Regions from separate parts of the Brevibacillus composti genome, predicted to be linked through region 3. Evidence: riboswitches for the same ligand, from Rfam matches in the RefSeq annotation. Region 3 holds a riboswitch; each other region holds the start of a gene.
The links. Region 3 has a riboswitch for cyclic di-AMP ahead of JD108_RS18435 (C40 family peptidase). Riboswitches for the same ligand answer to the same signal wherever they lie in the genome.
Positions count from the first base shown of each region.

Region 1: another riboswitch for cyclic di-AMP. It lies ahead of JD108_RS11995 (CAP domain-containing protein); the one in region 3 lies ahead of JD108_RS18435 (C40 family peptidase).
Region 2: another riboswitch for cyclic di-AMP. It lies ahead of JD108_RS03600 (hypothetical protein); the one in region 3 lies ahead of JD108_RS18435 (C40 family peptidase).
Region 4: another riboswitch for cyclic di-AMP. It lies ahead of JD108_RS03585 (hypothetical protein); the one in region 3 lies ahead of JD108_RS18435 (C40 family peptidase).

Region 1 covers NZ_CP066308.1:2,326,466-2,334,174, forward strand. Annotated here, with positions in the region: gene JD108_RS22325 (ATP-binding protein) at 1-52, opposite strand, end outside; gene JD108_RS22580 (histidine kinase dimerization/phospho-acceptor domain-containing protein) at 78-506, opposite strand; partial or broken gene JD108_RS22585 (PAS domain S-box protein) at 523-693, opposite strand; gene JD108_RS11975 (Na-translocating system protein MpsC family protein) at 665-1,141, opposite strand; gene JD108_RS11980 (Na-translocating system protein MpsC family protein) at 1,413-1,838, opposite strand; gene JD108_RS11985 (phosphotransferase family protein) at 2,086-3,021, opposite strand; gene JD108_RS11990 (cold-shock protein) at 3,143-3,346, opposite strand; cyclic di-AMP (ydaO/yuaA leader) riboswitch at 3,707-3,866, shown strand; gene JD108_RS11995 (CAP domain-containing protein) at 3,874-4,623, shown strand; gene JD108_RS12000 (hypothetical protein) at 4,754-4,900, opposite strand; gene JD108_RS12005 (homoserine dehydrogenase) at 4,967-5,983, opposite strand; gene def (peptide deformylase) at 6,036-6,560, opposite strand; gene JD108_RS12015 (aminotransferase class I/II-fold pyridoxal phosphate-dependent enzyme) at 6,726-7,709, shown strand, end outside.
Region 2 covers NZ_CP066308.1:684,710-692,418, forward strand. Annotated here, with positions in the region: gene JD108_RS03595 (ATP-binding protein) at 1-291, opposite strand, end outside; cyclic di-AMP (ydaO/yuaA leader) riboswitch at 852-1,013, shown strand; gene JD108_RS03600 (hypothetical protein) at 1,125-1,532, shown strand; gene JD108_RS22755 (potassium-transporting ATPase subunit F) at 1,694-1,771, shown strand; gene kdpA (potassium-transporting ATPase subunit KdpA) at 1,804-3,486, shown strand; gene kdpB (potassium-transporting ATPase subunit KdpB) at 3,500-5,530, shown strand; gene kdpC (potassium-transporting ATPase subunit KdpC) at 5,563-6,171, shown strand; gene JD108_RS03625 (histidine kinase) at 6,259-7,709, shown strand, end outside.
Region 3 covers NZ_CP066308.1:3,656,415-3,664,123, reverse strand. Annotated here, with positions in the region: gene JD108_RS18455 (cytochrome P450) at 1-498, shown strand, start outside; partial or broken gene JD108_RS18450 (GNAT family N-acetyltransferase) at 551-772, opposite strand; gene JD108_RS18445 (sensor histidine kinase) at 925-2,295, opposite strand; gene JD108_RS18440 (response regulator transcription factor) at 2,296-3,015, opposite strand; partial or broken gene JD108_RS18435 (C40 family peptidase) at 3,363-3,893, opposite strand; cyclic di-AMP (ydaO/yuaA leader) riboswitch at 3,899-4,039, opposite strand; gene JD108_RS18430 (LiaF transmembrane domain-containing protein) at 4,357-4,767, shown strand; gene JD108_RS18425 (PspA/IM30 family protein) at 4,844-5,566, shown strand; gene JD108_RS18420 (class I SAM-dependent methyltransferase) at 5,629-6,204, shown strand; gene liaF (cell wall-active antibiotics response protein LiaF) at 6,220-7,059, shown strand; gene JD108_RS18410 (HAMP domain-containing sensor histidine kinase) at 7,073-7,709, shown strand, end outside.
Region 4 covers NZ_CP066308.1:675,786-683,494, forward strand. Annotated here, with positions in the region: gene JD108_RS03545 (VirB6/TrbL-like conjugal transfer protein, CD1112 family) at 1-389, shown strand, start outside; gene JD108_RS03550 (helix-turn-helix domain-containing protein) at 392-643, opposite strand; gene JD108_RS03555 (aspartyl-phosphate phosphatase Spo0E family protein) at 813-998, shown strand; gene JD108_RS03560 (hypothetical protein) at 1,028-1,384, shown strand; gene JD108_RS03565 (PrgI family protein) at 1,419-1,784, shown strand; gene JD108_RS03570 (VirB4-like conjugal transfer ATPase, CD1110 family) at 1,777-4,104, shown strand; gene JD108_RS03575 (aspartate kinase) at 4,306-5,559, opposite strand; gene JD108_RS03580 (Na-translocating system protein MpsC family protein) at 5,641-5,946, opposite strand; gene JD108_RS03585 (hypothetical protein) at 6,015-6,479, opposite strand; cyclic di-AMP (ydaO/yuaA leader) riboswitch at 6,593-6,751, opposite strand; gene JD108_RS03590 (response regulator) at 6,959-7,660, opposite strand; gene JD108_RS03595 (ATP-binding protein) at 7,647-7,709, opposite strand, start outside.

The DNA.
Region 1 (7,709 bases), 1.3 Mb from region 3:
TTTTGAGCTTGTCCACCGGGATGCCGCAGCCCTCATCGGAGAAGCGAATCATCGCCGAATCCCCCTTGGCCCTCGCTTCAATGGTCAGCCTGCCGCCAGCTCAGTTCGCTCTCCATGATGTTCAGGTAGTCTTCTCTGTACTCCGCCCCTGCTTTCATCAGCTGGAGAAAGCCTTTGAGCGAGGTCAACGGATTGCGTATTTCATGGGCGATTCCGGCAGCCAGCTGTCCGGCGATGGTGAGCTTCTCCGAGTTGCGAAGCAGCTCCTGCGCCATTTTCCGCTCTATTTCCAAGAGGATGCACTCCTGCTCCTTCTCCGTCAGCCGGCCTTGAAATTGGGAGAGAAAATACTGCGGATCCCCTTGCTCGTCGCGAATCAGGTTGTTGTGCAGCAAGACCCAAAAAAGCTCCCCTTCCTTTGATACCAAACGCTTTCGCATCTGGTAGGAGTCGATCCTTCCGCTCAACAATTGTTTCCGGTAATTCTTGATCGACCGCGAGATCATCGGGATGGGCCAGCTCCTGATAGGTGCAGGCGAGCAACTCCTCTTCGGCGTATCCGATCATGTTGCAAAAGGATTGGTTTACTTTTACCAGCCGACCGTCCAGGCCAACAATCGCCGTACCGATCGACGCATAGGCAAATGTCTGAAGAAAAAGGATATCACTTTGCGTATCCACTCCATTTTTCATGCCAATCGCACCTCTCCACGAATGAGTGACAAGCGTTATGCTTTTCGCGCGCCGCCCTGTTCATGGCCCAAGCAGAACACCAACAAGCTTTTGTCGGCTTGCGGTGTACGTGTTCATGATGCAGGTACATCTCCCTGTGCAAGGTTTCCTTCCCTTCGTACTCCTCAGAGAAAGCAGGGCCCATGAAAAAAGGCGTGGAGCTGATCCCGAGCAGCAGACCGGACATCTGCTGGAAGTTCCAGTCGTAGTAAAACTCGACGAGATCCCTCTCCGTGATTTTTTTTATGTATGCTTTGATTTCCGGCAATAGTTTTTTCATCAGCGCATCCCTGATGGTCTGTACGGTTCTCTCCTGTCCCTGTTCCAACAAAACCTGTTCGATCGGTGATAAAAAGTTGCGGATGTAGACGGTGAGATACGTGTGTCCGGCCCGGAAACAAAAATGGATTCCGGCCCCTTGCCAAAATGCTCACGAAGGATTTTCCCAATATAGCTGCTGATTTCTGTCTGCTGTACAACACTTTCCATCTTTTCATTCCTTTTTAGGTGGAAGTAAAAAAGCCGGAACAGTCAGCTTTGGAAAAGCTGCTATTCCGGCTCATGACCAGCTCACCCTCAGGACGAGGATGTCTCGTACACTTCCACCAGTTTATGTAGTCGGGTTGACAATAAATACAATGACACTTTTGTCGAGGTCAAAATCCCAATCGGCGAAAATATCAAAATTCCCTCTTGGCAATCTTGAGCGTCTCCCTAAAGCCAAGACGGATCAGTTCTTTCTCGATGGCGACCAGAATGCCGCTGCGAACCACGATGATTGTGCGGCGATTCTTGGTTTGGTAGGAGAAGATCTCCTCGGGATATTTCTGCACTTGCATGCTGATGCTGTTGATTTCTTCATGGATTCGTTCTTTTCCGTGATACTCTTCGATGATCTCGGGAGAGAAGGGGATCGGCTCGCTGCAAATCGCTACGATGACTCCTGACTTATTATGCAAGCTCCAGTCATAGTAGACCTCGCGTATCTCGACGCCGGTCGCGATCTTCATATACGCGACAAGCTCCGGCATCAGATTCTTCATCAGCAGGTCTCTGGTCTTTCCGATTGTGAAGATTTCGTCCTGCTGGAGCAAGATCCTTTCCATCGGAGAAAGGAAGTTCCGCAGTTAGAACGTGATAAAAGTATGCCCTATGGAAACAAAGACGGATTCTGGCCCTTTCCCAAAGTGATCGCGAAGCACCCGTCCGACATAACTGCTTAGATCTGCTTGCACTTTTGTCTCCACACCATCAGTCCTCTTTTGTTACGGAAAAGGCGTTCTGTCCTTCCCCCTATTTTACTATATCACAGTTACGGTAAATTTTTGGCACAAACCGAGAAACTTGTTCAAGTCATTCGCTCATTCCCCAGTTTCGGTACCAAGCGGGGATGCAACTGTCAAAATCATCGTGGTCTTCACATAGAGCGAGCAGACGATGTCGCATCTCCTCCACTTTATCCGGCGTCACGCGGACGGACCAGACGATCGACGAAAAGACACTGATCGCGGCATACATCGCGTAAAGCTTCCAAAAAAGCTCCGGGATTCTCTCCCGCCCGAAGTAGCCGGCAATCTGCCCTGCCGAAAACGGGACGCTGCATTCTCGGCTGAACAAAGCCAATTTGCAAAAATCATGGAGCGGGTCGCCCCAGTCGAAGCGGTTAAAATCGATCACGCCTGCGAATGCTCTGCCTGATACGATCAGATTGCCTACGTGATAATCATCATGTTGGAATTGATTGGGGCGATCCTGCAGATAATGCTTGTTGTCTTCCAGGAAGGTTATGATCTTTTCATCATGTCTGATTTTGATGCCACAGGTTCGGTAGGCATCGACATAGCCCTTCGTTTTGTTCACAATCCGCTCATACCATGGACCAGTGGTTGCAGGTGCGGGATGTCGATGAAGCCTTGCCAACGTCTGACCGGCTTCCCAGCCGATTTGATACTGTTCCGATGGGGTCAATTGCGGCAATACGCGGCGCGCATCCTCGCCTTCGATGTAGCTGAGGATGTAATAGCAGAGACCCAGCGGCATGATTTTCCCCATTTCCAGCGGAATGGGACTTTTTGCGTCGTACTTTCGGATCGCTTGCATGACTTCATATTCAGCTCGTTTACCATCATAATGCCGAAGTTCCGCTGTTCGCAGCAGCAGCTTTCGACCGTCCCGGTGTATCACCAGGTATTTGCGGTCAAACGAAAAGCCATCCCGAATCGGTGTAATTTGCGTCGCATCGGCGAGAGACGGGATCCATTCACGCCATGCGCTGATCTTCTCCTCCACAGGAACCCCCCTTCCCATCCAGCTTATGGAAGAACATTGTACCATAAAACGCTCAGGATGGTTTGGATCGATCAAAAAAGCAACTGTCTGGGTGACAGTTGCTTTTTGACACGGGGATTCTTTACAGCCTTACCACGTTCTCCGCTTGCGGACCACGGTTGCCTTGGACAATGGTAAACTGCACGCGCTGCCCTTCGTCAAGGGTTTTGAAACCTTCCCCTTGGATCGCGCTGTAGTGCACGAATACGTCTTCCCCGCCTTCCACTTGAATAAACCCGAAACCTTTTTCTGCATTAAACCATTTTACTGTGCCAATTGTTTCCATATCGGTAACCTACCTCCAACAGTTTTCCAACAGTATTATGTGCAAACCTGAAAAGCTTCATGTAAAAAGAAAAAAACACATGTCAGCAAGGAAAATGAAGAATAGCTTCCCTCTAACAGGTGCCTTCATTTTTATCTATTGCACAAGGTTTCGTCTATGCTGTATCCAAAACGACGAAAGCCCTACCTCTCTTCCATCCTTGCGGCTCCGAAGACCGCGCCAGTGTGAATCAGAGTTTCCACAGTTGTTATTCAAGTCTCTTCATCTTACTTGATTTGGCAACAGAATGCAAATCGAGGAGTCACCTTGGCAAGATTTACAGGTTTCTTTCTCTATCGACTCTTGTTATCCTAGTAGGGCCAAACAAACAAGCCGAAACTTCCCAAAAGCGGGAAGTGCGGGGGACATCTATTTTGCCGAGATGACTTGTCTCTGCATTGGGGTGAATCACCGAATGTGATGGGTTGTATCCTCAGCCCAAACCCGACAACTAACCTCGTAGGCGAAGAAAAGGAGACGATGAGAACATGAAACCATTTGGCAGATCTATCATCGCGATTGCTTTGGGATTGGCAGTTACCTCTGTATCGACATCAGCATTTGCTGCCACCTGCCCTGTGAAAATGGATCCAAGTCAAGGACAGTGGCTTCCATATGTACTGAATTCCCAATCTTTGAAACAGTTCCAAACATCGAACCAAGGATCCAACTGGAACTGGTCCTATCCGACTTACTTCCAATGGACGGGATATCCGGTACAACAGCCGGTTCAGCAACCGGTACAAAAACCGTTTCAAAAGCCGGTTCAAAAACCGGTGCAACAGCCTGTTCAACAACCGGTTCAGCAACCTGCCAAAGCACCGGTCCAACAACCTGCACCAGCGCAAGCAGGCAAATCTGCTGAAGCTTCCTCCCAGTTTGCCCGTGAGGTTGCCAATCTGGTAAACCAGGAGCGTGCCAAAGCAGGATTGGCGCCGCTTGCCTATGATGCGGCTCTGGAAAAAGTAGCGCTGGCAAAAGCGGCTGACATGGATCAAAACCATTATTTTGACCATAACAGCCCGACCTACGGCTCTCCTTTCGACATGATGAAGAGTTTTGGCGTCCAGTACATGACCGCCGGTGAAAATATCGCCATGGGTCAGCGCAGTCCGCAAGAAGTCATGCAGCAATGGATGAACAGTGACGGACACCGCAAAAACATTCTGAACCCGAACTTCACCAAGATCGGTGTAGGCTATCAGAATGGCTACTGGGTCCAAGAATTCACGGGATAATGAAACAGAATGAGGAAAAACCGAGTCGGCGGAATCGCAGCTCGGTTTTTTTGTATGGGCAGGGAAATTCTTTTCACCGCATAAAGAGAAAAAGCCGGACAGGCTTCCGGCTTTTCCCTGCTGCACGAACCTACTCCTGACATGGAGCGCAGTTGTTGTCCGCCTTGTCCTCGAACAAGGGAATCTTCGTGTCGTGCATCTCCTGTTTGGTCGCGTATGCTCCCACCTGTTGCAACTCAACGCTGACGTCTTTGTCTTTGTTTCGCTGTTTGTCCATGGGATGCCTCCTCGAGAGTCCGACCTGCAAGTAGTATTTGCACCCGCGAGGATGGTATGCGCCGATTTATCCGGACTGCTGCAGGAGATGCTCCAAGTCCTTCAGCGCAGCGGCTGCGGCCGCGACCGGATCGGATTTACCTCCGATGACGAGCAGCTCTCCCATCGTGTCCGTTTCCACCCGGACCGCCTTGGTCGTGCCCCGCACGTGGACAAATGGATGCGTCGGCTCCAACAGTCTCAGCTCAACCGCCGCCTCCACTCTTCCCTGCGCGGATTGCAGGCGGCCGACCAGCTTGGGAACAAGTCCGGCAGCTCTCCACGCGGCGAGCTGCTCGTGAGTCAGCTGCTCGATCCCTTCCCTCTTTACGTCCGACAGTCGGAGCGGGGCACCGAATGCCGCATTGGCGAGGATGGTCAGTTTGCAGGCCGTGTCCCATCCCTCCAGGTCAAAGCGGGGATCAGGCTCCGCGATCCCCATTTGCTGGGCCCGCTCGATCGCTTGCGTCAGCGACAGTCGCTCGTCCATCATGGCTGTGAGCACATAGTTGGCCGTTCCGGTAAATATCCCTTCCATCAAGGATATCTCGCAACCGGCCAAATTGTACGCCAGCAAATCAACGGTGGGGAGGGCAGCCGCTGTCGCTCCGCTCACCTTGAGCTGGACGCCGTTTTCGCGGGCGAGCGCGGACAGTCCGGGATAATCCGCGACCAGCGCTCCCTTGGAGATCGCGATCACATGCTTCCCTCCCCCCAGGGCTGCCCGCATCGCTTCGAGGGCATGCCCCCCTGTCTGGATATCGGAGGGGCCCGCTTCGATGAGCACGTGATACGCGCACGACTCTAGAAAATCGGCTCCAGTCCACTCCGGTCTTCCCGCTCCCGCATCGGCGGAAAACGCACGCAGCTGATCCAAAGTCAAACCGTCGGCGTCATACGAACCGGCTGCCGAGCGCAATGCCCCGACGATCCGCACGTCCGCTCCATACCTCTTCCGATACCGCTCCTGCCGCTCCAACAGCAACCTGCCTGCTTGCCTGCCGACGGTACCATAACCGGAGATGATGACATCCCATCTTTTCACAGTGTGTTCCTCCCTTTGGTAAACCTGGACATTCTTCAATACGTCTCTTGCGTCAGCGAATGATCGGGATACGCTGTGCGAGAATCGGGGCCGCATCGGCCGGCTTCAGTTTTTTCCCGCTGCGATTTGAGTACAGCTCGTTTACATAATCGATATAAAGGATGCCGTGGAGATGATCCACTTCATGCTGAATGCAGCGGGCCAAAAAACCTTCGGCTTCGATGATCTTCTCTTCTCCCGCACGGTCGAGCGTCCCTACCTTTACATACTGCGCCCGCTTCACCAATCCGACGACGCCCGGTATAGAAAGGCATGCTTCCGTGCCCTCTTCCTCACCCTCCTTTTCGAGAATGACGGGATTGATCAGTTCGATCAGACCGCTGCCGCAATCCATGACGACGAGCTGCTTCGGGATCCCGACCTGAATGGCAGAGAGACCGGCACGCCCCGGGGCTGCATAGATGGTATCCACCATATCATCGAGGAGTTTGTACACATGCTGGTTGATGATTTTTACCGGCTTTGATTTTTCCCGCAAGATCGGATCTCCAAGCTGTACGATGAACCGCTCTGCCATCCTCTTTCCCTCCCTCTCAAGCAACCTGTTAATCTCAACGTAACAAAGCGCTCTTTATTCGTCAAACGCTTTTCTGGAGAGCTGTTTTTTCATCGACAAAACCACTCATATACGCTATCTTAAATGGTAAAGATGAACCTGATGGAAACAGAGAGGGAGGAAACCATGCATCCACTGGCATCTCAGCTTAACGACACGCTCCAACGCGAAAATCGGCATTACTATGACATGCTGTCGGAATTGGGCCGACTGATTTACTTCCCCAAAGAAGGCATCCTCAGCCAATCCGCTGAGGCCAAGGCGAAGGCCGGCAAGTACAACGCCACCATCGGCATTGCCCTGGAAAATGGACAACCCATGCATTTGAAGTCCATTCAGGACACTCTCTCGGCATACGCCCCCAAGGATTTGTACGAATACGCTCCTCCTGCGGGCAAACCGGAATTGCGCGCAGCCTGGCGGAAAAAAATGCTGGAGGAACACGCCTCGCTGCAAAACAAAACCTTTGGCAATCCGATCGTTACCAATGCGCTGACGCATGGACTCAGCGTGGTCGCCGACCTGTTTGCGGGCCCTGGCGATGCGGTCATCATCCCGGACAAAAACTGGGAAAACTACGAACTCACCTTCTCCATTCGCCGCGGGGCCGAGATGGTGTACTACCCGCTTTACAATGAAGAGATGAAATTTAACGCGGCGGGGCTGCGCGACGCGATTCTGGCCCAAAAGGAAAAAGGCAAAGCGATCGTCGTGCTCAACTTCCCGAACAATCCCACCGGCTACACGCCAGGGGCGAAGGAAGCCCAGGAAATCATCGCAGCCTTGCGTGCCGGCGCAGAAGCTGGCATCAATATCGTCGCGGTAACGGATGATGCCTACTTCAGCCTGTTCTTTGAAGATTCGCTCACGGAATCTTTGTTCGGCGAACTGTGCAATCTGCATCCCCGCATCCTGCCGGTAAAAGTAGACGGCGCGACCAAGGAAGAATACGTCTGGGGCTTCCGCGTCGGATTCATCACCTACGGCGGCCCGAGCGATGCCGCACTGGCTGCGCTGGAACAGAAAACGATGGGCATTATCCGCGCCACGATTTCCAGCGGTCCGCATCCTTCCCAGACGTTTATCCTGCACGCGCTCAACTCGCCGAGC
Region 2 (7,709 bases), 1.5 Mb from region 3:
CAAATAGACGCCAAATGAAACCAGATAGCGCAAGTCTGATACGGTAAAGCTCAGTACAGGAGGCACGAAGAAGAAATCAAAGGCTAAGACACCCAGGATCGCCGCGTAGAAAGCAGGACGCAGTCCCCCGAAGACGGCATTGAAAAGAACCGGGAGTAAATAGATAAGAGCAATATTGACCAAGTCAAAAGCAAGACCAAACGGTTTTAATACCATGGTCATGAGAGCGATCAGCAAAGTCGTGCTTACGTACGATCGCAACGAAATCCATACCGCATTCCATTTATGCATAGCAAAACACATCCTGCTCTTTTTTGTGTCTCTCCTCTCTAGGTTACTGTAAAAAAAGAGTAAAATAAACCGGTACTGGGCGTAAAAATTTCGTAAAAATGATTGAAAAACCTCAAAATAATGAGTAAATACGAGAAAAATGAAGATCTTCTGCCAGGGTCATGAATTCCCAAACATAAAGCACTCTTTTTAAGCGGATATACAATATGCTTCACTTTACAGTTTTTTTGTCTCGGAGTAACATACGTCCATGAATTGAATTGTTTTTCATTTACAGTTGCTTAATTGTGACTCAGGAACAAGAGGGAACCAACTACGGATCAGTGCTTGTGTGAGAGCAAGTCAACCGGATCCGTAAGGGATGAATTCCCCCGCTTATACGAAGCTTAAGCAGGGGCAGGGCGACTCTCACCGCCCGAATCCATAAGCAAAACTCGTAAATGCGGAAGCAGCTCTTTTCAAAAGTGTGGCCCTTGTAGAGAGAGGATGATGAAGCTTGTGATCGTAAGTTTCGACCACAGTGCTTATGCCTCTGTGGTGTTTCGTGAACATGATAATCATCGTTTCAATCGCTGAATTCTTCAATTAACACGAAGGAGCGGGGGAACCAATCGAAGCCGGTCTTGTCGGCTTCATGGGGTGAATCGCCGGTAAATCCGGCGTAGGGCGACTCTTACGCCCGAATCCGACAGCTAACCTCGTAAGCGTCTTTAAGAGAGGCAACAATTGTCGTGATTAGACACGGTGTTTTTTCGTGCCTAAGAAGCTGACGAAGAGTTCCTCTTCCGAAAGCTTCTTTTTTGTTGCCTGTACCAGGATGGAGGAGATTGGCTATGGAAGCTCAAGATGAGTTTGTACTCGTCTCTGCGCCCAACAAAACCGGGGAGCAGTTTATTAAAGCGTTGCGAATCAAAGGAATAACTTATGCAGCGATTACCAATCATGAAACAGAGAAGTCGAGATTGACACATTTGGGCGTCAAGCACATCTTAATGGTCGATACTGTAGACCGGGAAACCTGGCTCATTCCAGAGTTACCGGTAGGGAAGGTGTACTTGTTTGAGTCAAGTTTGCCCTTGATTTGCCGATACATTCAGATCTGCCGATCCTGGACAGGCAAGCCGATCTATATCATCACCGGCAGCAACAATGCAAGACTCATCTACAAAGGACTTGGCGCTAGCTATGTCATTTACACCCGCAGCGATGATGTTTCGTTTCTGCTTGATAACGAAAGCTGAATCCATATCAGGCAAACGTACCGGGTACATGCTTGAAGGGAGGGATGATCATTCATGATGGATATCGCAATGATTTTAACACTAGGTGGCGTATATGGATTGTTTTGCTTATTTTTAGCTTGGTGCGGACGAGTTGCAGGTGAATCGGGGGGAGAACGCTCATGATAATAGTTGCTGTTTTTACGGTTTTGATTTTTTTATATCTCGTTTTTGCTTTGGTGAATCCCGAAAAATTTTAATATGATCTGTATATGTTTGAGGAGGGCATGAAATGGCCATTTTGCAACTGGTAGCGGTCATTGTGATTTTAGTTTTTTTGGTCAAACCTTTGGGGGCATACATCTTTCATGTATTTTCCAATGAACCCAACCGGACCGACAAAATATTCGGACCGATTGAAAGGTTGATCTACGGACTGACCGGTTTGAAAAACCGCGCTGAAATGAGCTGGAAACGATACACGCTCAGCTTGATATTGACCAACGTTATTTTGGTGGCGGTCAGTTATTTGATTTTACGCATCCAGAAATGGCTGCCGATCAACCCGAACGGCATCGATAACATGGAGTCAACGCTTTCTTTCAATACGGTCATCAGCTTCATGACGAATACGAACTTGCAGCATTACAGCGGCGAAACAGGATTGTCCTATTTCTCGCAAATGGCTGTTATTATGATGATGATGTTTACATCAGCGGCATCCGGCATCGTCGTAGCGATCGCGTTCATTCGCGGTTTGACAAGCAAAGGGAAAACGCTCGGCAACTTCTTCACCGATTTTGTCAAAGCGCACACCCGTTTGCTTATCCCGATGGCGATCATCGTGACGCTGGCGCTGGTGGCTTTAAAGGTGCCGCAAACGCTTAGTCCGACCGTTCAAGCGACAACGATTGAAGGCGAGACACAGCTAATTGCAATCGGTCCGGTGGCTTCCCTCGTATCGATCAAGCACCTGGGAACGAATGGGGGCGGATTTTTCGGTGTCAATTCATCGCATCCGTTTGAAAATCCGAGTCCGCTCACGAACGTGATTGAAATGCTGTCGATGTGGTGTATTCCGGCCGCATTGACGTATACATTCGGCAGATTCGCGCGAAATCAAAAACAAGGCTGGGTGATCTTCAGCGCGATGCTTATCTTGTTTGTCGCCTTCCTCTCGGTTGTGTACACGTCGGAACTGCGGGGGAACCCGGCACTGAATGCGCTCGGAATCGACGCTTCGCAAGGAAGCATGGAAGGTAAGGAAGTCCGGTTCGGGATAGCGCAGTCGGCCTTGTTTACAACGGTTACGACCGCGGCGACAACAGGTACGGTCAATAATATGCATGATACCTTGACGCCGCTGGGTGGTCTGGTGCCGCTTTCGCAAATGATGCTGAACTGTGTATTCGGCGGTGACGGCGTCGGGCTGGTCAACATGCTTATGTATGCGATATTGGGCGTCTTCCTTTGCGGACTAATGGTTGGCCGTACGCCGGAATTCATGGGGCGCAAAATCGAAGCCCGGGAAATGAAACTAGTCGCCATCGCTATTTTAGCTCACCCGCTTATTATTTTGGCGCCCTCGGCAATCGCCTTTTTGACGGATTTGGGGAAAGGGGCCATCAGCAATCCCGGCTTCCATGGCATCTCGCAGGTACTGTATGAATATACGTCTTCCGCCGCGAACAACGGTTCCGGCTTCGAAGGTTTGGGCGACAATACGACGTTCTGGAACGTTTCTACGGGACTTGTCATGCTGTTCGGACGTTACATTTCTATTGTGGCACTGCTCGGCGTAGCCGGTTCCCTGGCGGCGAAACAATGGGTGCCTGAAACGATCGGAACGTTCCGCACGGACACCAAATTATTTGCGGGTATTCTCGTCGGTACCGTACTGATTATCGGAGCTTTGACCTTTTTGCCCGCCCTTGTTCTGGGTCCGATCGCAGAGCATTTGACGCTCCTGAAATAGAAGAGGTGAGATCATGAATACGAAACAAAAAAACATGTTGTCCGCCGAGATCGTAAAAAAGGCGATCTTGGACAGCTTTATCAAATTAAATCCGGTTGTCATGATGAAAAATCCGGTCATGTTTGTCGTCGAAGCAGGAACGTTCGTCGTGTTGTTAATGACGTTGTTTCCGGGCTACTTCGGTACCGAAGGACGAGTTGGATTTAATCTGGCGGTTTTTCTAATTTTGCTATTTACCGTGCTGTTCGCCAACTTCGCCGAGGCATTGGCTGAGGGCAGAGGAAAAGCGCAGGCCGACACTCTCAAGAAGACGAAAAAAGAAATCATGGCCAATAAAGTAATCGGCAACAGTGTGAAGGTGATTCCGTCCACGGAACTGCGCAAAGGCGATGTTGTAATTGTCTCGCAAGGGGAGATGATTCCGGGTGACGGGGAGGTCATTGATGGGCTCGCTTCCGTGGACGAGTCAGCCATTACCGGCGAATCCGCTCCTGTCATCAAAGAAGCAGGCGGCGATTTCAGTTCGGTAACCGGCGGCACGCGGGTCGTTAGCGACCGGATAACCGTACGGATTACAAGCGACCCTGGCGAATCGTTCATCGATCGGATGATCGCATTAGTCGAAGGCGCAAAGAGACAAAAAACGCCAAACGAAATCGCGCTGAATACCCTGCTTGTCAGCCTGACCCTGATTTTCCTGATCGTTGTGGTGACATTGGCGCCGATGGCCGATTATCTTGGAATCAAATTGGAGATTCCCGTTCTGATTTCGCTGCTGGTATGTCTCATTCCAACAACGATCGGCGGTTTATTATCCGCAATCGGTATTGCCGGGATGGACCGAGTAACCCGTTTCAATGTACTGGCCATGTCAGGGAAAGCGGTGGAAGCGGCAGGCGACATCGATACGATGATTTTGGACAAAACAGGTACAATCACGTTTGGGAACCGGATGGCCAGCGAGTTCATCGCGGTTGGGGATACGACCGTAGAGACGGTAGCCGAATGGGCAGCCGTCAGTTCAGTGAAGGATGAAACACCCGAAGGCCGATCCGTACTCGAACTCATGAAAAAAGAAGGGTATACGTATCCAACGAATGCGGCTGAAGGTGCGGAATTCATAGAATTTAAAGCGGAAACTCGCATGAGCGGTATCGATTTGCCGAATGGACGAAAAGTTCGCAAAGGCGCGGTTGACGCAGTCAAGGCTTGGGTCAGTGCACAAGGAGGGGTTATTCCCACCGATTTGGAACAAAAAGGGAACGCGATCGCATCGGAGGGCGGAACGCCGCTCGCCGTTGCCGTCGACAATCGAATTTACGGACTCATTTATTTGAAGGATACGGTGAAGCCCGGCATGCGGGAGCGTTTCGATCAGTTGCGAAAGATGGGAATCAAAACGATCATGTGTACAGGAGACAACCCGTTGACAGCAGCGACAATCGCACGAGAGGCCGGGGTGGATGACTTTATCGCCGAGAGCAAGCCGGAAGACAAAATTGCCGTGATCAAGCGGGAACAGGCGGCCGGTAAGCTGGTAGCCATGACCGGAGATGGAACGAACGATGCCCCGGCACTCGCGCAGGCGGATGTAGGACTTGCGATGAACAGCGGCACGACGGCAGCCAAGGAAGCGGCCAACATGGTCGATCTTGACTCCGATCCGTCGAAGATCATTGAAGTCGTAGCGATCGGCAAGCAACTGCTAATGACGCGCGGCGCTCTGACCACCTTCAGCGTGGCGAACGACATCGCCAAATATTTTGCCATTATCCCGGCCATGTTCATGCAGGCGATTCCGGAAATGAACGTATTGAATGTAATGGGACTCGGATCACCAATGTCGGCCATTTTGTCGGCGCTTGTGTTTAATGCGATCATTATCCCGTTGCTTATTCCGTTGGCCATGAAGGGCGTTGCCTACAAACCGATGAGTTCCGCCCAATTGCTCAGCCGGAACCTGCTTATTTATGGATTGGGCGGTGTCATCGCGCCGTTCGTCGGGATTAAATTGATCGACATGGTCGTTCACTTATGGGTGTAGTTGAAACGGAATACAGAGAGGATTGAAATGGAATGAATCATTCAGAGCAGCATTTTCAGGGACTTTCCCGCGGATCTTACTTGTTTTCCATGATTCGGCTCAGTTTGTTGTTCATATTGCTATGCGGAATTGTGTATCCGCTCGTTTGCACCGGCATCGCGCAACTTTTGATGTCAGATCAGGCTAACGGCAGTTTGATCAAAAGCAGCAGCGGAGAAATCATCGGTTCCGAATTAATCGGGCAAAACTTTACCGATCCAAAATATTTTCAAGGCCGGGTCTCCAGCATTGAATACAAAGCGGAAGCCTCCGGTTCCAACAATTACGGGCCATCGAACCCGGACTTGCTGAAAAGGACGGAGGAATCCGTTGAAGCGTGGAAGGCAAACAATCCGGACGTTCCTGTTAGCCAATTGCCGATTGCCTTGATCACGAACTCCGGTTCAGGGCTGGATCCCCATATTACGCCAGAATCCGCCAACGTGCAAATTCCGCGTATCAGCAAGTTGACCGGTTTGTCTTCGAGCGAGCTCGAGAAACTGGTACAAGAACATACCGAAGGACGGGATTTGGGGATTTTCGGGGATCCAAGAGTCAATGTGTTGAAATTGAACATCGCGCTGCGCGAACTTATGAAATAGTTAAATATCATCTGCGAGCCCTGCCTATGGCCAAATAGGCGGGGTTATCGCATTTTAGTAAAGAGCTTGCGCAAGGGGGGAACAAGAGTGGGAAGTTTTCGCAGGAAGACGCCGGAAGAAATCCTGTACTCCATTTCCAAGCTGCACCGTGGTCGGCTCAAAATCTATATCGGCGCGGTCAGCGGTTCGGGTAAAACGTACCACATGCTTCAGGAAGGTCAGCATTTGAAGCAGCAGGGAATCGATGTCGTCATTTGTGCGGTTTCGACAAGACAGCGGCCGGAAACGGTGGAGCAACTCGGAGACTTGGAACGTGTACCCAGCATTCACTGGATCAAGGATGGAATGGAGCGTAAGGACTTGAACCTCGAGGCGCTGGTCAAACGCAATCCGGAAGTGGTATTAGTTGACGGGCTTGCCCATCGCAATCGGGAAGGAGCACAGTTTCCGACACGTCTGGATGACATCCAATTTTTGCTGAATCATGGCATCAGCGTAATCACAACCGTCAACGTGTACGAACTCGACGGCGCGACGGAACTGGCGAGAAAATGGACCGGTGTCGTGGTGGAGGAAACCGTCCCGGCAAACACATTGGAGATGGCGGATGAAGTCCAATTGATCGACGTATCGCCGGAAACGATACTGAAACGGCTGGAGGAGGGGCATGTCAACGGTGACTCCTCGCCCATGTTGTTTGAGCGAAGCAACATCGGAAAATTACGGGAGCTGGCTTTGCGGCTAGTGGCGGAAGATGTGAACGATTCCCACGAAAAATACCGCATGGAGCAAGGTTTAACCGGGCCTTCCGGAGTAGCGGAACGCATTCTCGTCTCGGCGCAATACCATTGGAACGGATCCATTCATGTCCGCCGCGGCCAACAAATTGCCAAACGCTTGGGTGGAGATTTGATGATCGTCACATTTGTCCATCCGAAAAAAATGCTGTCTCGCGAAGCAACTGCATTTAAGCGTTCCCTCTTGAAATTGGCCGATAAAATAGGAGCTAAATTCGAAGAACTCACCTTGGCAAGTAGACGGAAGCTTCCCGGCATGTTGGCTCGTTACGCAACCTTGCATCAGGTAACGAGAATTGTACTCGGCCATTCCAAGCTAAATCGCTGGCAGGAGCTGTGGCGGGGATCGATTACAAACGGCATCCTTAAAAAATCGAGACATACGGATATCTACTTCGTTGCGGATCGTGCTGAAAAGGAAGGAGAGCGGATACTGCCGACCAAAATGCTGACGGAAGGTCGGTCGGATGATCGCTACCGCAGGCTAAGCGATCAGGAAGTGGAGCGAAAAATAGGGGAAATCCGGAGAGGACGATTCAAGGTGCTCATCGGCGCCGCCCCCGGGGTCGGGAAAACGTATGCGATGCTTCGCGAGGGGAACGATTTGCAGAAGAAAGGCATTGACGTCGTCATCGGACTTCTCGAAACGCATGGACGAAAAGAAACGTTAGCGCAAGTCGGTTCGCTGCAAACGATCCCGCGGGCGAAGTTGGAGTATCGTGGAGCGAATCTGGAAGAACT
Region 3 (7,709 bases):
TGGGCGGAGCTGGACGAGGTGCTCGGCGGCCGCCTGCCGATGGTAGCGGATATCCCGCGCCTCCCGTACTGCAGCCAGATCATCAATGAAACCCTGCGGCTGTACCCGGCCGCCTGGACGCTCAACCGCGAAGTGGTAGAGCCCGTGGAGATCGGCGGGCATGCCTTTAAGCCCGGGGATACCCTGATGATGAGCCAGTACGTGATGCACCGCAGCGACCGCTATTTTGAGCGGCCGGATGAGTTTATCCCGGAGCGGTTTGCCGGCGATTTGCTGAAGCGCATTCCGGCCTACGCGTATTTTCCCTTTGGCGGCGGCCCGCGGGTCTGTATCGGGAACAACTTCGCCCTCATGGAAGCGGCGCTGTTGCTCGCCACCTTCGCGCAGCGCTACCGCTTCAGGCTGGCCGATCCGGGCAAGCCGGTAGAGGCGGAGCCGCTGATCACGCTGCGCCCCAAAGGCGGGCTGATGATGAAGCTGGAGGAGCGTACCCGCTGATAACAAAGAAAAAGACACGGACCCACGTCAGAGGTTCGTGTCTATTTTATCGCTACAAGATGATCGGCACTTCACGCGTGCTTCGCTTCCAAATCAGATGGTCAAAGCCCTCTCCCCAGTAGTCGCGCAGCACGTAATTTGGCTCTCCCAATCTCTTTTTCCATACCTTTTGCGCTTCTTTATAGCCGCTGTCCAGGCAAAATTCGCCGATCCCCCTGGCCTGCAGGGGGCAGATCATCAGGTTGAGGAGCAGACTGCCGATGCCGCGCCGTTGGGATAAAAAAAAGCATCTGTCCACCGCAACGATTTCGCCTGGTGCCAGATACCGAACTTGGGGTAATTTATCACTGAAAACGAAAAGCTAATACGATTACTTTATCAAACAATTATAAAAGAACAATCAAACGATTATAAAACAATATAAACTCAGTGCTGGGAAAAGGGAATCGTGAAGGAAAAGGAACTGCCTATGCCCAGCTCGCTATTGGCCGTAATCATGCCGCCGTGCCGTTCGACGATGCTCTGGCAGATCGTCAGACCCAGCCCCGTCCCGCCGTTATTGCGGTTCCGCGATTTTTCCGCCCGGTAAAATTTGGTGAATACCTTGGGCAGGTCTTCCGCAGAGATGCCTTCTCCTTTATCAATCACCGAAAACAGCACATGTCCCTCCCGCTGGTCGCAGGTCAACAGGATCGAGCCGCCCGGCTTGTTGTAGTAGATGGCATTGTTCAGGAGATTTTCCAGAACCCGGCGCACCTTGGTCTCGTCTGCTTCGATGTGCAGCTCATTGGAGATGCGCAGCTTGCATTGAAAGTAGAGCCCAGCTTCCTTTATGCGAACCTGATAATCCTCGATGATTCCTTTCAGGAAGTTCTTTACGTTGAAGCGCTTGACGTTCAGCTTCAGCTCCGTACTTTGCGTGGTAAAGTCCTGCAGCTCATCCAGCAGCACTTCCAGATCATCCGTTTTTTGCTCGATTTTCTTCATCTGCTTCTGGATCCGCTCCAGTTCCTGAACACGTCCGGAGGCGATATAGGAAGCATAGCCTTTGATCGTCGTCAGCGGCGTGCGGAAATCGTGGGCGATGGCGGCGATCACTTCGGATTGCCGCTCCTCGGAGAAGCGTAGCTGGTCCACCATGTCGGAAAAATAGCGGAACAGGCGGCCGAACTCGTCCTCGGAGTGGTACGTGAAGGAAACCAGGCGCTTCCCGGCGCGAATCTCTTGGGTGACACGCGACAGCTCGTTGACCGGGCGGAGAATCCAGCGGACGAAGAAGCCGAGCAGCACCAATCCCACCAGGGCGATGCTTCCGTAAATATACATGAGCATCATGCTGACGCCTTTTGTGGCCATGATGTCGGAATCATCGGTATAAAAGTAAATGATCGTCTGCCCCTTTTTGGGAGGCTCGTGCTGATAGTGATATTCGGCCACGACCTTCAAATCCGTATTTTCCCGGTTGGTTTTGCGCGGCGGGTTTTTGAGGTTATAGGCCTGCGAGGTCTTGCTGTAGATCGTGTTGCCATTGGCATCCTTGACGACCATCTTGTAGACCAGATCCTCAGGCAGCTGTTTTTCCAATTCGCTTCGGTCCGTGGGGTCTTTGAAGTTGCTCGCGCTGAGCAGTTGATTGACACGGACCTTTTCCGCTGTTTCCTTTTCGTAGCGGTATTGATTGTGGCGGTCTGTTTTCAGCTGCACGACGATAATGTCCTCGAAGACGAATTTGAAGACGAGGATATTCAGCGCAATCAGTGCGAAAAACGAGAGAAACAGCTTGTTGCGAATGCTCATCTACACTTTCTCCCCGATGAATACGTAGCCCGTCCCCCATTGCGTTTTGATGTATTGGCGCTCGCCCTCCAGCTTTTCCCGCAGGTTCTTGATGTGTACCGTCACCGTATTGAGCGAGCCGTACCCATAGCCCCAGACGCGGTCGTAAATCTGTTCGCGCGTGAAGACGATGCCGGCGTTTTCCGCGAGAAAGGTAAGCAGTTGAAATTCCTTGGTGGACAGATCTACTTTCTCTTCGTTCACATAGACAGAGTAGGTTTCCTTGTGAATTTCCAGCCCTTTGAACTTCAGGACGGTAATGGCGGAATTGGACGTCTCCTTGTCGGAATGTTCCTCCGTATGTTTGCGGATGCGCTCATAGCGGCGCAGATGCGCACGGATGCGGGCAAGCAGCTCCTCCGTGTCAAACGGCTTGGTGATGTAGTCGTCGGCACCGATCTCAAACCCGACGACCTTGTCCACCGCTTTCCCCTTAGCGCTGAGGAACAGGATCGGCAGGTCGGATTCGCGGCGGATCTGCGAGCAGAGCTCGTAGCCGCTCATATTGGGCATCATGATATCGAGCAATATCAGATTCGGCTTCAGGCCCTGCTTCAGCAGCTGCAGTGCGTGTTCGCCGCTTTCCGAGGAGGTCACCTCATAGCCTTCATTGACCAGAATCTCTTCCAGCAGCTCTATGATTTCAAGATTGTCATCGACAAGCAAAACATGTTCCTTCACAGGTATTCCCCCAGTAATCTCAGATCTCCAGCAGGTTTCTTATCTCTATCCAATCATATCACGGTTTGCCGGACGAAGGGCATAGAATCCAACTCTTTCCATTCGTAATCTTGCAGGAAAATGGCGCTTTGCGGCGAATGGGCCTACCACTTCCTCTTGACACCAGGTACTAAATTGCGTCAGAAAAAGCCAGAGACCTAATGTCCCTGGCTTCATTCATGTAACGGATCTTACTTGACAGGCGCATCTGCCTGCGGTTCGGGAGTGGGTACGTCTGCTGCTTGGGCAGGTACCGCTGTCTGTTGCTCAGGTTGTGGCGCTTCTGCTTGAGCGGCTCCCGCCTGTGCCTGCTGCACGGGCTGTTCAGGTGTGGAAGCTGCTTGTACCGCTTTCTTGGCGGCCGGAGCGGCTGTCGGGATGGCATTTGCCTGGAGATGCACGGATGAAATCCGCTTCGCTCCGACAAAACGCTTGCTCCAGTAGTAGGGGTCGCTCAGCTTGGTGTTGACGACACCCCTGCCAGACTCCGAGTGCACAAACGTGTCATTTCCGATGTAGATGCCCACATGCGAGATGCTTCGCCCGTTCGTCTTGAAGAAAACGAGGTCGCCCGGCTGCAAGTCTTTGCGGCTTACAGGCTGGCCTACCTGGTATTGGGAAGCGGAGTTGTGAGGCAAGTCTACACCGAGCGCTTCAAATACATAGCGTGTAAAACCGGAGCAGTCAAAACCCTTTTTCGTGGTTCCGGAAGACTTGTAAGGGACACCGTAAAGGTCTTTGACGACAGTCATCAGGGGGGGGCCCTCCTGAGCATGTGCTGGGACGGTACCCATTGCAAGCAATCCGGCAATCAATAAAGAAACTACCGTCTTGCGCAAAAGAAACTGCTCCTCTCCTGAGCCTACGAGGTTAGCTGAAGGGTTCGGTTGAAAGGATTTCCCTAGACTGCCCGAGATGGCAGCCATTCACCCCAAAGTAAAGTGGGTCCCCCGTTTCCGCGAGCGGAATTCGGCTATTTATCGATGTTTTTTTACACGCACCTCCACATAGTTCACCATGACGCCGGTATTTCCTTTTTTTAGCCTTGTTTGTTCACAAATTTGTCACAAAATTTTGTCATACGCTGTAACGAACGCGACGAGGATGTTCGTCTACGCAGCTTGTCCAAAGGGGGACGGAAGCCCGTCCGGTCGAGGAAGGACACGGCATCCGTCCCGGGACGGAGACGAAAACCAACCGCACGCCCGTTATCCCGAATACCTTCTCCGTCTACAATGAGGTCATAAGGTTCACGCCATACCCGCAACACAACAATCAAGACGATTGGAGGGAAGGAATGATATGAACGAGCGGTCTGGCAAGGTGCTCTTGGGACTGGCTCTCCTGTTGACCGGAGGATTTGTGCTTTTGGATCTTCTGGGCATCGACGGCGGCCATTTCCTCGGTGTGCTGATCCCCGGGCTGATCATGTTATACGGAGCCCGCAAGGTCATCAAAGGTTCCGGTTCCCGCTTCTTTGGGATACTGGTCTTTCTGTTCGGGCTGTTAATGATGATCGGCAAGCTGCATCTGCTGTTCAACGTCATACTCGCGATTGGAGTGATTTACCTGGGCTATCGCCTGATCCGCCGCCGAGACAAGTCAGACGAACACATGCCGACACGATGGGAAAGACAGTGGGCGCAGCAGGTATTAAAGGAAGACGCTTTGGATCGGTGGGAACGCCAAACTACCCAGAAACAGCCGTATTGATCCGCGAGCAGCACCCTTCGCCAAAAAACTTGGCGTAACCAAGAATGCAAGTGATATGATAAGGAGGAACCTAACAATGGGTATCTTTAAAAGACTGCGTGATTTGACAGTAGCATCGGTGAATGACGTCCTGGATTCGATGGAAGATCCGGTAGTCATGCTGAATCAGTATATGAGAGATATGGAAGTGGAGATTGGTCAAGTAGAGGTGGCAGTAGCCAAACAGGTTGCTTTGGAGAAAAAATTCCGCCAACAATGGGAGGAAGCCGTGGCACTCGCGGAGAAGCGCGATCGTCAGGTGAAGCTCGCCCTCGTCGAAGGGGAGGACCTGCTCGCCCGCCGCGCTCTGGCCGACAAGAAGCAGTACGAGCTGCGCGCACAGGAATATGAGACACTGTACCAGACCGCTTCCGAGGCCGCCCAGCAGATGCGTGAAAAGCTGGCTGAGCTGAAAGAAGAATTCTATAAGATGAGAGCGAAGAAGTTCACGCTGATGGCCCGTGCACAGGTCGCCAAAACGCAAAAGCAAGTCAACCATGCGATCGTGGGCATCGGCACCCAGACAGCGGGCAAGGGCTTTCAGCGCATGGAGGAAAAAGTCCTGCGGATGGAAGCAGAGGCCAATCTGAGCGGCCAATGGCGGCAAACGACTGCCGGCCTGGAACAGTCTCTCGACGCGCTGGAAAAAAATGATCTGGACGAAGAATTGGCGCAAATCAAAGCTTCCCTGCAACAGAAAAAGGATGCACCTCCAGTGAAAGCAGAAGCGCCAAAACAGGAAGATAAACCTTCTGTGTAGAATAAATGTGGCAACCAGGCAGCCTGTGTAACAGGCTGCTTTTCCCCTAGGAGGTTCTATCCTTGGCAGACTTTATGGTCTTTTTACGAAGATTTTTTGCCGAACCGGGGCGCGTCGGGAGCATTATTCCGAGCTCGCGCTTTTTATGTGAACAGATGCTCCGCAGCGTCAACTGGGACCAGTCCGATGTGATCATCGAGCTCGGGCCGGGAACCGGCGTCTTTACGCAGAGCATCCTGCAAAAGAAACGGGCGGATGCCACCTATGTGGCGGTCGAACGAGATCCGCTGTTCCGCGATATGCTGATCCGCCGTTTTCCGGATATGACGATTTGGGATGAAGCCCTGAAAATAAATGAGTATCGGGAGAATGCCGGGATCGGAAAGGCAAATGCCATCATCTCCGGACTTCCGTTTGCCAATTTCCCGGAAGAATTGCGCACAGGCATCTTGGATCAGGTGCAATCCGCACTGGTTCCGGGTGGTTTGTTCATTACGTTTCAATATTCCCTGCAATTGAAAGCTGAGCTGCAACAGCGGTTTCAGCGGGTAGAGATTACATTTACGCCGTTGAATATTCCGCCAGCTTTTATTTATACATGCCGCACGGACGGTACGGGAAGCCGGCATGGGGCGTAGGAGAGGAGACCCTTTGTGAAATTGTCCCGCTTGCACAAAATGACGGCTGGTGTCCTGATCATTTTGACAGGTATTGGCCTTTTCCTTGACAGCTTGAATCTCATTCAATTTGGCCTGTTTGATCTGTGGCCGTTGGTGCTCGTGTATTTCGGCGTGCGATTGTGGGAAAATCACAAGCGTTTCCGGGGCGGCCTCCTGATTGCGCTCGGCACGGTGATTGCACTGGACATGTGGCTGCAGGTCAGTCTGTTTAAGCTGATCATTCCGATTTTGTTCATCTACTTCGGCTTCCGGCTGGTGCGTGGGCGCTCGGGTGAAAAAGACGAGCGGCCCGGCCTCCCGAATGACGATGAATTTTCGCACGCTCGCCCAGAGGGTGAGCCGCGCCACTGGCGAAAGAAAATGGAGCAACGCGCGTCCTTTGGTTCGGCGGATCACAGCCGGGAAAAGACATCGGCCTTTGGCACAGGCAGCATCTTGTCGCCAAAAGAGACGAGGAGCTCGTTGATCGGCGACTTTCATTTGACGTCCGGCCGGTTTGAGCTGAGCCAAATGCATATCTGGCACGGAATCGGCGGCGTCGTCATCGACCTGTCCCGGGCGATGCTGATCGAGGACGAAGCGTTTCTCGTGATCGACGGTTGGGTGGGGGACGTCACGATTTACGTTCCGGTAGACATGCCCGTCGCCGTATCCGCTGAGGTAAGCGTAGGGGATGTGGAAGTATTCGGGCACCGGCAAGGGGGCATCAGTCGCAGCGTGATGGTCCGCTCCGAACAGTACGAACACGGAACTCCAAAAATCCATGTACAGATATCGCTGCTCGTCGGCGATATCAAAGTCAAGTACATTTAGGGGTACGGACAAAATGCCGCGACAGCGATTGGCCAGTATCCAATGGCAGTATGTACGCTACGGCTTGCTGCTGGCTGTAGGCTCGGTGACAGCTGCGATGTTATCGGGTTTGTGCGTGTACCATCTGGTGGTGGAGGATCCTGTCATTACAGACTGGCTCGCCGCCTATCTTCATATTCATTTGCCTGCTTCCCTGGATTGGAAGGTGCTGATTTCCTTTTTTCTGCTTGCGCTGCTGGTAGCGGGGGTCATCGGTCTGATCGCCGGCTATATCTGGGGCAATTTGCTCAAAAAAAGGCTGCATGTGCTGTGGGAGGCTGCCACTCATCTGGGGCGGGGCATCCTGTCTTCGCGCGTCCCGGAGCTGGGCGTAGACGAGATCGGCGAGCTGGGCTGGCAGCTGAATCGATTGGCGGCCCAGTGGGAGGAGCAGGTGGCGTCCCTGCAGCGTCTCTCCAACCACAACGCCGCACTGGCGGAGCAATTGAAGCATACCGCAGTGACAGAGGAGCGGCAGCGGTTGGCCCGCGAGCTGCACGATGCCGTCAGCCAGCAATTGTTCGCGATTGCGATGACGACGGCGGCGATGAAGCGGCTGGTGGAAAAGAATCCGCAGCGGGCCGCCCAGCAAATCGAGCTGGTCGAGGAGA
Region 4 (7,709 bases), 1.5 Mb from region 3:
CGCTGTGGGTCGTCTCCCTTTTGGGCAGTCTGTTCATCATGGTGTTGTCTTTTGTGATGATACTCTCGGTGTACGGACGGTTTTTTCGCATCTATTTATATACGGCCATCGCTCCCGTTCCGCTATCCGCCTTTGCCGGGGAGCCGAGCCAAAATATCGGCAAATCGTTTCTCAAAGGGTATGCAGCCGCTTGTCTGGAGGGAGCGATTATCGTACTCGCCTGCATCATCTACTCCGCCTTTGCCTCCGCTCCCCCGGCGGTCGATGAAGGCGCAGGCGCGGTTACGATGGTGTGGACGTACATTGGCGAGTTGATTTTCAACATGCTGGTACTCGTGGGGACGGTCAAAATGGCGGACCGGGTGGTGAGGGAGATGATGGGGCTGTAGCTTCATTCCGATTCTTCGCCTAACAATTCCCGGACGGAAACATCCAGCGCTTTGGCAATCGCAACGACTTCGTAGTCTTGGACAAGCCGATACTGCCCTTCCAGACGCGAAAGACTGGTAGGACTGATGTCGAGACCAGCCGTTTGCAGTCTGGCGAGAAACTCCTTTTGTTTCATCCCCTTTGCCTTGCGGATGGCAACGACTCTCACGCCGATTATATTTTTGTCGCCTGGCGGTTCTTTTCGATGTTTCATTTGTATGCACCTCACATTACAAGCAAAATTGTACGTGAGTGCATCATTGTTTTAATGCGAATATCGCATTAAAATGAAATAAACCGATTTTCGCAATAAAATGTAGAGATACTCTATCATTTAGACAGCCAGGAACGCCGATCTAATGAAGACGCTGGGAGGCCGACCGATGACACGTTTGCTTGGTCAATTGGAGGAGGAAAGAAGGAAGTTGAACGAACTCGGGAAAAAATCTCTTGATCAGGGAATTCCTCTGTTCGAGAATGAGGCGGTTCAGGCTCAAAGCCGGAAGGTGGACGAATGGATCGTCCAGTGGCTTCAAAGGAAGTCCGGACGAGAGCATCAGCTGCGCTAGATCGCATTCGCACAAGGAGGGGGATGTCAATGGAGTTTCCGTTATGGTTTCAAAATGCGATCCAGCGGCGGCTGGACCACGTTTCAGCTCGGATCGAACGCCATCCCGAGTTGCGCAGATGTCGCGATGAAGAGGGATCGGCTTTTCAAGCGATGTTTTCCGGCGTGGAGATGACGCAGTTGCCGGCGTTTATGGAATGGGAGGACAAACAACATTTCACAAGGGCATTAGAGAATGAACGCTTGTATTTACAGGGGATGAGAGACGGCGCTCAGCTTGTATTTGCGCTTTTGGCCGATCCCCTTCCATCCGGCGATGAGTTGTTGGCAAGATCGAAAAAGACAGAGCCAACAACGGTTAAATCGGAGGATGGGGCCGAGCTGTAGACCATAGCGAGCATCGTTAATGGGAGGACTTCAAATGGAAGTGAAAATCAACCGGGAAATCCGGGATTATACGGAAAGCTTATTCTTTGGACTGTCCTTGCGGCAGTTCTTTTTTTCTGTGCTGGCTGTCGGCGTGGCGATCGTCCTTTATTTTGGACTGCGCGGACGCTTTGGTTTGGAAACGCTCAGTTGGATGTGCATTATGGGGGCCGCGCCTTGCGCAGCCTTGGGTTTCATCAACTATCACGGCATGACGGCCGAGCAGTTGCTTTGGGCGTATGTGAAGTCGGAATTTCTGCTGCCAAGGCGATTCGTCTTCTATTCGACCAATATTTATGTTGAAGCGCTGAAAAAGAGCATGCAGTATCATGAGCAGGAAAGGATGAAGCGCCGTGATTAAAACGCTCAGACGCATCATCAAGCAGGACAAGGAACGATTTGTTATCCCGAAAGGCGTTCAGCAAGTCATCCCGATTCGCGCCCTTTGGCCGGACGGGATTTTTTTTGTCGGCAACAAGTTCTCCAAATCGTATCGGTTCGAGGACATCAACTACGCCGTAGCGTCCAGGGAAGACAAGGAAGCGATGTTTTTGTCTTATTCCGAGCTGCTCAATTCCCTTGACAGCGGAGCGACCACGAAGATCACGATCCATAACCGGCGTATGAATCGGACCGATTTTGAAAGCTCGATTCTGATTCCGCTTCGGCAAGACCATCTTGATGTGTACCGGCAAGAGTACAACGAGATGTTGCTCGCAAAGGCCATCGGCGCGAACGGAACGATTCAGGAAAAGTACGTTACCATTTCTGTCGCCAAGAAAAATGTGGAGGAAGCCCGCCAATACTTCGCGAGGGTCGGAACCGAATTGATGTCGCATTTTTCCCGTCTCGGTTCCAAATGTATCGAACTGGATGCAACCGACCGTCTGCGCATTTTCCATGATTTCTTTCGGATTGGCGAGGAAGCGGATTTTCGTTTCCATCTGTCCGAAACAATGCGCAAGGGGCATGATTTCAAGGATTACATTTGCCCGGATACGTTCGAGTTTGAAAAAGATCATTTTCGGATGGGCCACTTTTTTGGCCGCGTCATCTTTCTGCGGGAATACGCCAGCTATATTAAGGACAGCATGGTGTCCGAGCTTTGCGACCTGAACCGGAATTTGCTGCTGTCGCTGGATATCATCCCGATTCCGACCGACGAGGCCGTTCGTGAGGTGGAGAGCCGTTTGCTCGGCGTGGAGACAAACATTACCAACTGGCAGCGGCGACAAAACCGGAACAACAATTTTTCTGCCGTGGTCCCTTACGATATGGAGCAGCAACGCAAGGAGAGCAAAGAATTTCTGAACGACTTGACCACCCGCGACCAGCGGATGATGTTCGGCCTGCTGACGATGGTCCATATCGCGGACAGCAAGGAGCAGCTCGACAGCGATACGGAGGCGCTGCTCACAACCGCCCGCAAGCATTTGTGCCAGTTTTCCACGCTTACCTACCAGCAAATGGACGGTCTGAATACGGTGCTCCCCTACGGCTTGCGGAAGGTTCACGCTTTGCGGACGTTAACGACGGAAAGCACGGCTGTCTTTATTCCGTTTCGGGCGCAGGAAATCGTGCATCCGGGCGGCATTTACTACGGACAAAATGTGATCAGCAAAAACATGATTATTGCCAACCGCAAGCAACTGTTGAACGGAAACAGCTTTATCCTCGGCGTATCCGGTTCCGGCAAAAGCTTTACCGCGAAACGGGAAATCGTCAACCAGATGCTGGCCAGCGACGACGATATTATTTTGATCGACCCGGAACGGGAATACTCCGCACTGGTGAACGCATTGGGCGGCGAGACGATTCATATATCCGCCACTTCGCCCAACCATATCAATGCGATGGATATGAATCGTCAATATGGCGATGGAGCCAATCCGATCATTCTCAAATCGGAATTCGTCCTCTCGTTATGCGAGCAGTTGATTGGCGAATATCAACTGGGAGCGAAGGAAAAGTCGCTCATTGACCGCTGCACCGCCAGCGTGTACAGGAAGTATTTGCAGAGCAACTATAAGGGGCAGCCGCCGACGCTTCAGGACTTTCGCGCGGAGCTGCTCAAGCAATCGGAGCCGGAAGCGCAGGACATCGCGCTTGCGATTGAACTTTTTACTTCTGGCAGTTTGAATACGTTCGCCAAGCCGACCAATGTCAATGTCCATAACCGGCTCATCTGCTACGACATTCTCGACTTGGGCAAACAGCTCCTCCCGATTGGCATGCTTGTTGTTTTGGACAGCATCCTGAATCGGATTACACAAAATCGGGTTAAAGGCAAAAATACGTTTATCATTATTGACGAAATCTATCTTTTGTTTCAGCATGAATACAGCGCCAACTTTCTGTTCACGCTTTGGAAGCGCGTCCGAAAGTATGGCGCTTTTTGTACGGGAATTACGCAAAACGTGGATGATTTGCTGCAAAGCCATACGGCCCGGACTATGCTGGCGAACAGCGAATTTATCGTCATGCTGAATCAGGCCAGCACCGATCGGATGGAGCTTGCCGGGCTTCTCAATATTTCGGACCTGCAACTCTCCTATATTACCAATGTTGACGCCGGGAATGGATTGATGAAGGTAGGCAGTTCCCTTGTGCCGTTTACCGACAAGTTCCCGCGGAACACGAAACTGTATCGCCTGATGACGACGAAGCCTGGGGATCATTAACAAACAACAGTAAGCGATTGGTCTTAACCGAGAACAATCGCTTACTTTTTTAAATTGTTTTTCATTTTCCGGTTTAAACACTCTTGTAAAACTCACTGCCAATGGTGCTACTCTTTCTAAGTGGTTTAGGTTTTCGAATGTACCGCTAATTTCTAGTGTTAATTGAACTAAGATACAGCGTGTTTTTCCGTTGAGTAACATTCATTCATTACTTACGTCCGTTACAAAGACATATTCGTGCTCGTCGAGTCCAAACACGGTATGCAGGGATCGAATAACTTCATGGAGCCTTCTCCCTTCGATTACGCACGAAATTTTAATTTCAGACGTGCTGACCGTGTAAATGCTAACGCCGGTTTCGGCAATGGTATGAAACATCGTCGCTGCAAGACCAGGGGAACTGACATTTCCCGCCCCGACGATAGATACTTTCACCAAATCGGAGTGGGTTTCCAAGTTTTTGAAACCAACATCTGCCTGGATGTGATAAAGCACACTTTTTGCCTTCTCCAGATCGGCGAGGCTAACGGTAAAGGACAGGTCAGCCTTGCCATTCCTTATTCCGCCTTGAACGATAAGATCGACATCAATGTCGTCATTCGCAAGCGAATTAAAAACCGCAGCGAGTCGGCTTGGGTTTGTAGGCATATCCAATAAGCTTACATGCGCAATAGGCTTGTCGAACGCGATGCCACGAACCACGATTCCTTGTTCCATATCCGTTTCCTCCTTTACTTGCGTACCTTCATGGTTCGTAAAGCTGGATCGAACGACCAACTTCACTTTATTTTGTTTGGCACATTCCACCGCACGGGGGTGAAGAACCGCCGCTCCGAGATGAGCCATTTCCAACATTTCGTCGTAAGAGATTTCCTTCAGTTTTCTGGCCTGCTTGACGATGCGCGGATCGGTTGAATAAACACCGTCCACATCCGTGTATATTTCGCACAAATCTGCCCGGATCGCTGCTGCAAGCGCGACAGCCGTCGTGTCGGAGCCCCCGCGTCCAAGCGTCGTAATCTCGCCATTCTCTGTCACTCCTTGGAAACCGGCTATAATGACAATGCGCCCCTGATATAGCGCATTCATTATTCGATCTGCCTGAATGTCGATAATCCGTGCCTTCCCGTGGTTGGCTTCTGTACGAATGCCGGCTTGCCAGCCGGTTAAAGAGACCGCTTGTTCGCCCAGGGCGTGCAGCGCCATCGACAACAGGGCAACCGAAACTTGTTCTCCTGTACTGAGCAGCATGTCCATTTCACGCGCTGAAGGGGTTGCCTCCGCGATTTCTTTGGACAACTCGATCAAATCGTCCGTCGTATCTCCCATTGCGGAGACCACCACGACGCACTGATGGCCTTCCTGCCTTCGGTCCGCTATCCGACGCGCAACGCGCTTTATCCGTTTGGCGTCGCCTACGGAACTGCCGCCATATTTCATCACCAATAATGACAACATTATCTCTCCCGATTATGAATTCGAATACTGTTCCACTTAACTGACGGACAGGCCTTGGAATAAAACGTCTCTTCAAACCTAATCATGCATATACTTGTGCTCGATATCGCAATCCAGATGAATCAGCTCCATTTTTTCCCCGGTGCCGATGCAAATGTCGGATTGAATGGAAGTGACGCGGCAACCGACAATTGCAGCCACTTTAGGTTTCAACAGCGCTTGCAATCGGTCGCGATCCATTTCGACTATCGTCTGATGAATGCTTCTGCCGCGTATGGTATGGACAGAGATGGAATGCTCAATTGTTGGAGTTCCTTTGGCAATGATCACGATATGGTTTTTAATGACTCTTACTTCCACCTCCTGCGGATGTTCACCGATCATTGCAAGTAGGCCTCTTTCAGTTGATTTACAAGCTCCTGCACCATGCATTTCTCCTTTCCGTTACGAGATCAGAATGAGACGTAAGATTCGGCATGTTCCATGATATATTGTTGTTTTATCGGAAAATCACCGTGATGTGGCAAAAGAAAAGGGGTCTCGAGAGTGGATGACAAGTCCATCAACGCCGATTCGGCCAACTCTTTTCGAATCCTTCCCCAATTCTCTTCTTTACCCTGTAGCAATTGAAAGGCTTGGGCAATGTTAAGACCTTTCAGATTCATATATACGGATGCCCATCCGACGAGGTCGAACGGTTTTTTCGTATTAGGCAATCGGTATTCTCCCCAACCGCTAAACCCGTTGCCGGATAGTTTCAGATATCCGCACACGCTACCTTTTTCGTTTTCGAAAAATAAACGCCGGGTCAACTCTTGATCGAAGCGAAATACTTCGATGGAACGGATTCTCTCCTCATACCGAAAACCGGGCGATTCAAGACCCGGCAGTGGATCCGCTTCTTGCACGTGTAACATGCTTGCCACTCTCCCTAAATGTTTTTTTGGGTACGACAAAAAGCCCGAAGAGCAGAGAAACGAAGCTCTCGGGCAGTCTGTTGTCAGTCCATCAGACAAACGCAGCTCGGATACGGTTCTCTCTCAATGCGCTTACGAGGTTAGCTGTCGGGTTAGGGCTTGAGAGTACCCTTTCCAAGTGCCAAGCAGACAAGGAATTCACCCCGTGAAACCATTTAATGGCTTCTGTTGGTTCCCCCGTTTCCCCTTAGGGAATTCAGCGATTCAAATGAATTTGAAGTTGTTGATAGAGATCATACGCTTTTTGCAAGACAATGTAAAAGCCGAATCCAACGCCTATTTTTGATTTTTAGCCTTTTCTCGTGCGCGAAAACGGATGCATCGGACAAAAACTTACGGAGACGGCAATATTTCTACACGAAGGTCCCGTTCTTACGTTTTTGAACGGAGGATGGACGTAGCCGAGGTAAGCGACTCTGTTACTCCCTGGACAGGAAGCGATAGCCGATCCCCGGCTCCGTCAGAATGAACTTGGGCCGAGTCGAGTCTTCCTCGAGTTTTTTGCGTAGATGTCCGATGTACACCCGCAAATAATGGCTGTCGGTCTCATTGTGGTGGCTGCCCCATACTTGTTGGAGCAGCTGACGCTGCGTGACTACTTTCCCGGCGTTGGAGGCGAGAATTTTCAACAGATCGTATTCTGTTGGGGTCAACTTGATCCGTTCTCCCTTCAACTCCACGCTTCGCTGTGCCAGGTCGATGGTCAGCTCGCCGATCTGGAGGATGGGCTCATTCGACGATTTGGCTACGTGCCGCAGCGCAACACGCATTCGAGCGACGAGCTCTCCCATCCCGAACGGCTTGGTTACATAATCATCGGCGCCGCTGTCGAGCGCGACGATTTTATCTTCCTCCCTGTCTTTTGCCGTCAGCACAATGATCGGCGAATTTGACCATTCCCGGATGCGGCCGAGCACTTCCATGCCGGATATGCCCGGCAACCCGAGATCAAGTATGATCAAGTCCGGCAACATCAAGGATGCCTGTTGGAGGCCCTCCTCTCCTGTCGAGGCTTCGTAGATGGCATATTGATGGGCTTGCAGGGTTACCTTCAGAAGCTTTCGAATTTGGGGTTCATCATCGATGATCAAAATGCGAGCCCCATGTTCATTCATGGTCATGATTCGTGGTTCCCCTTTCTTCAGCTGCTGCAAGCAAGTCGTCTTGCTT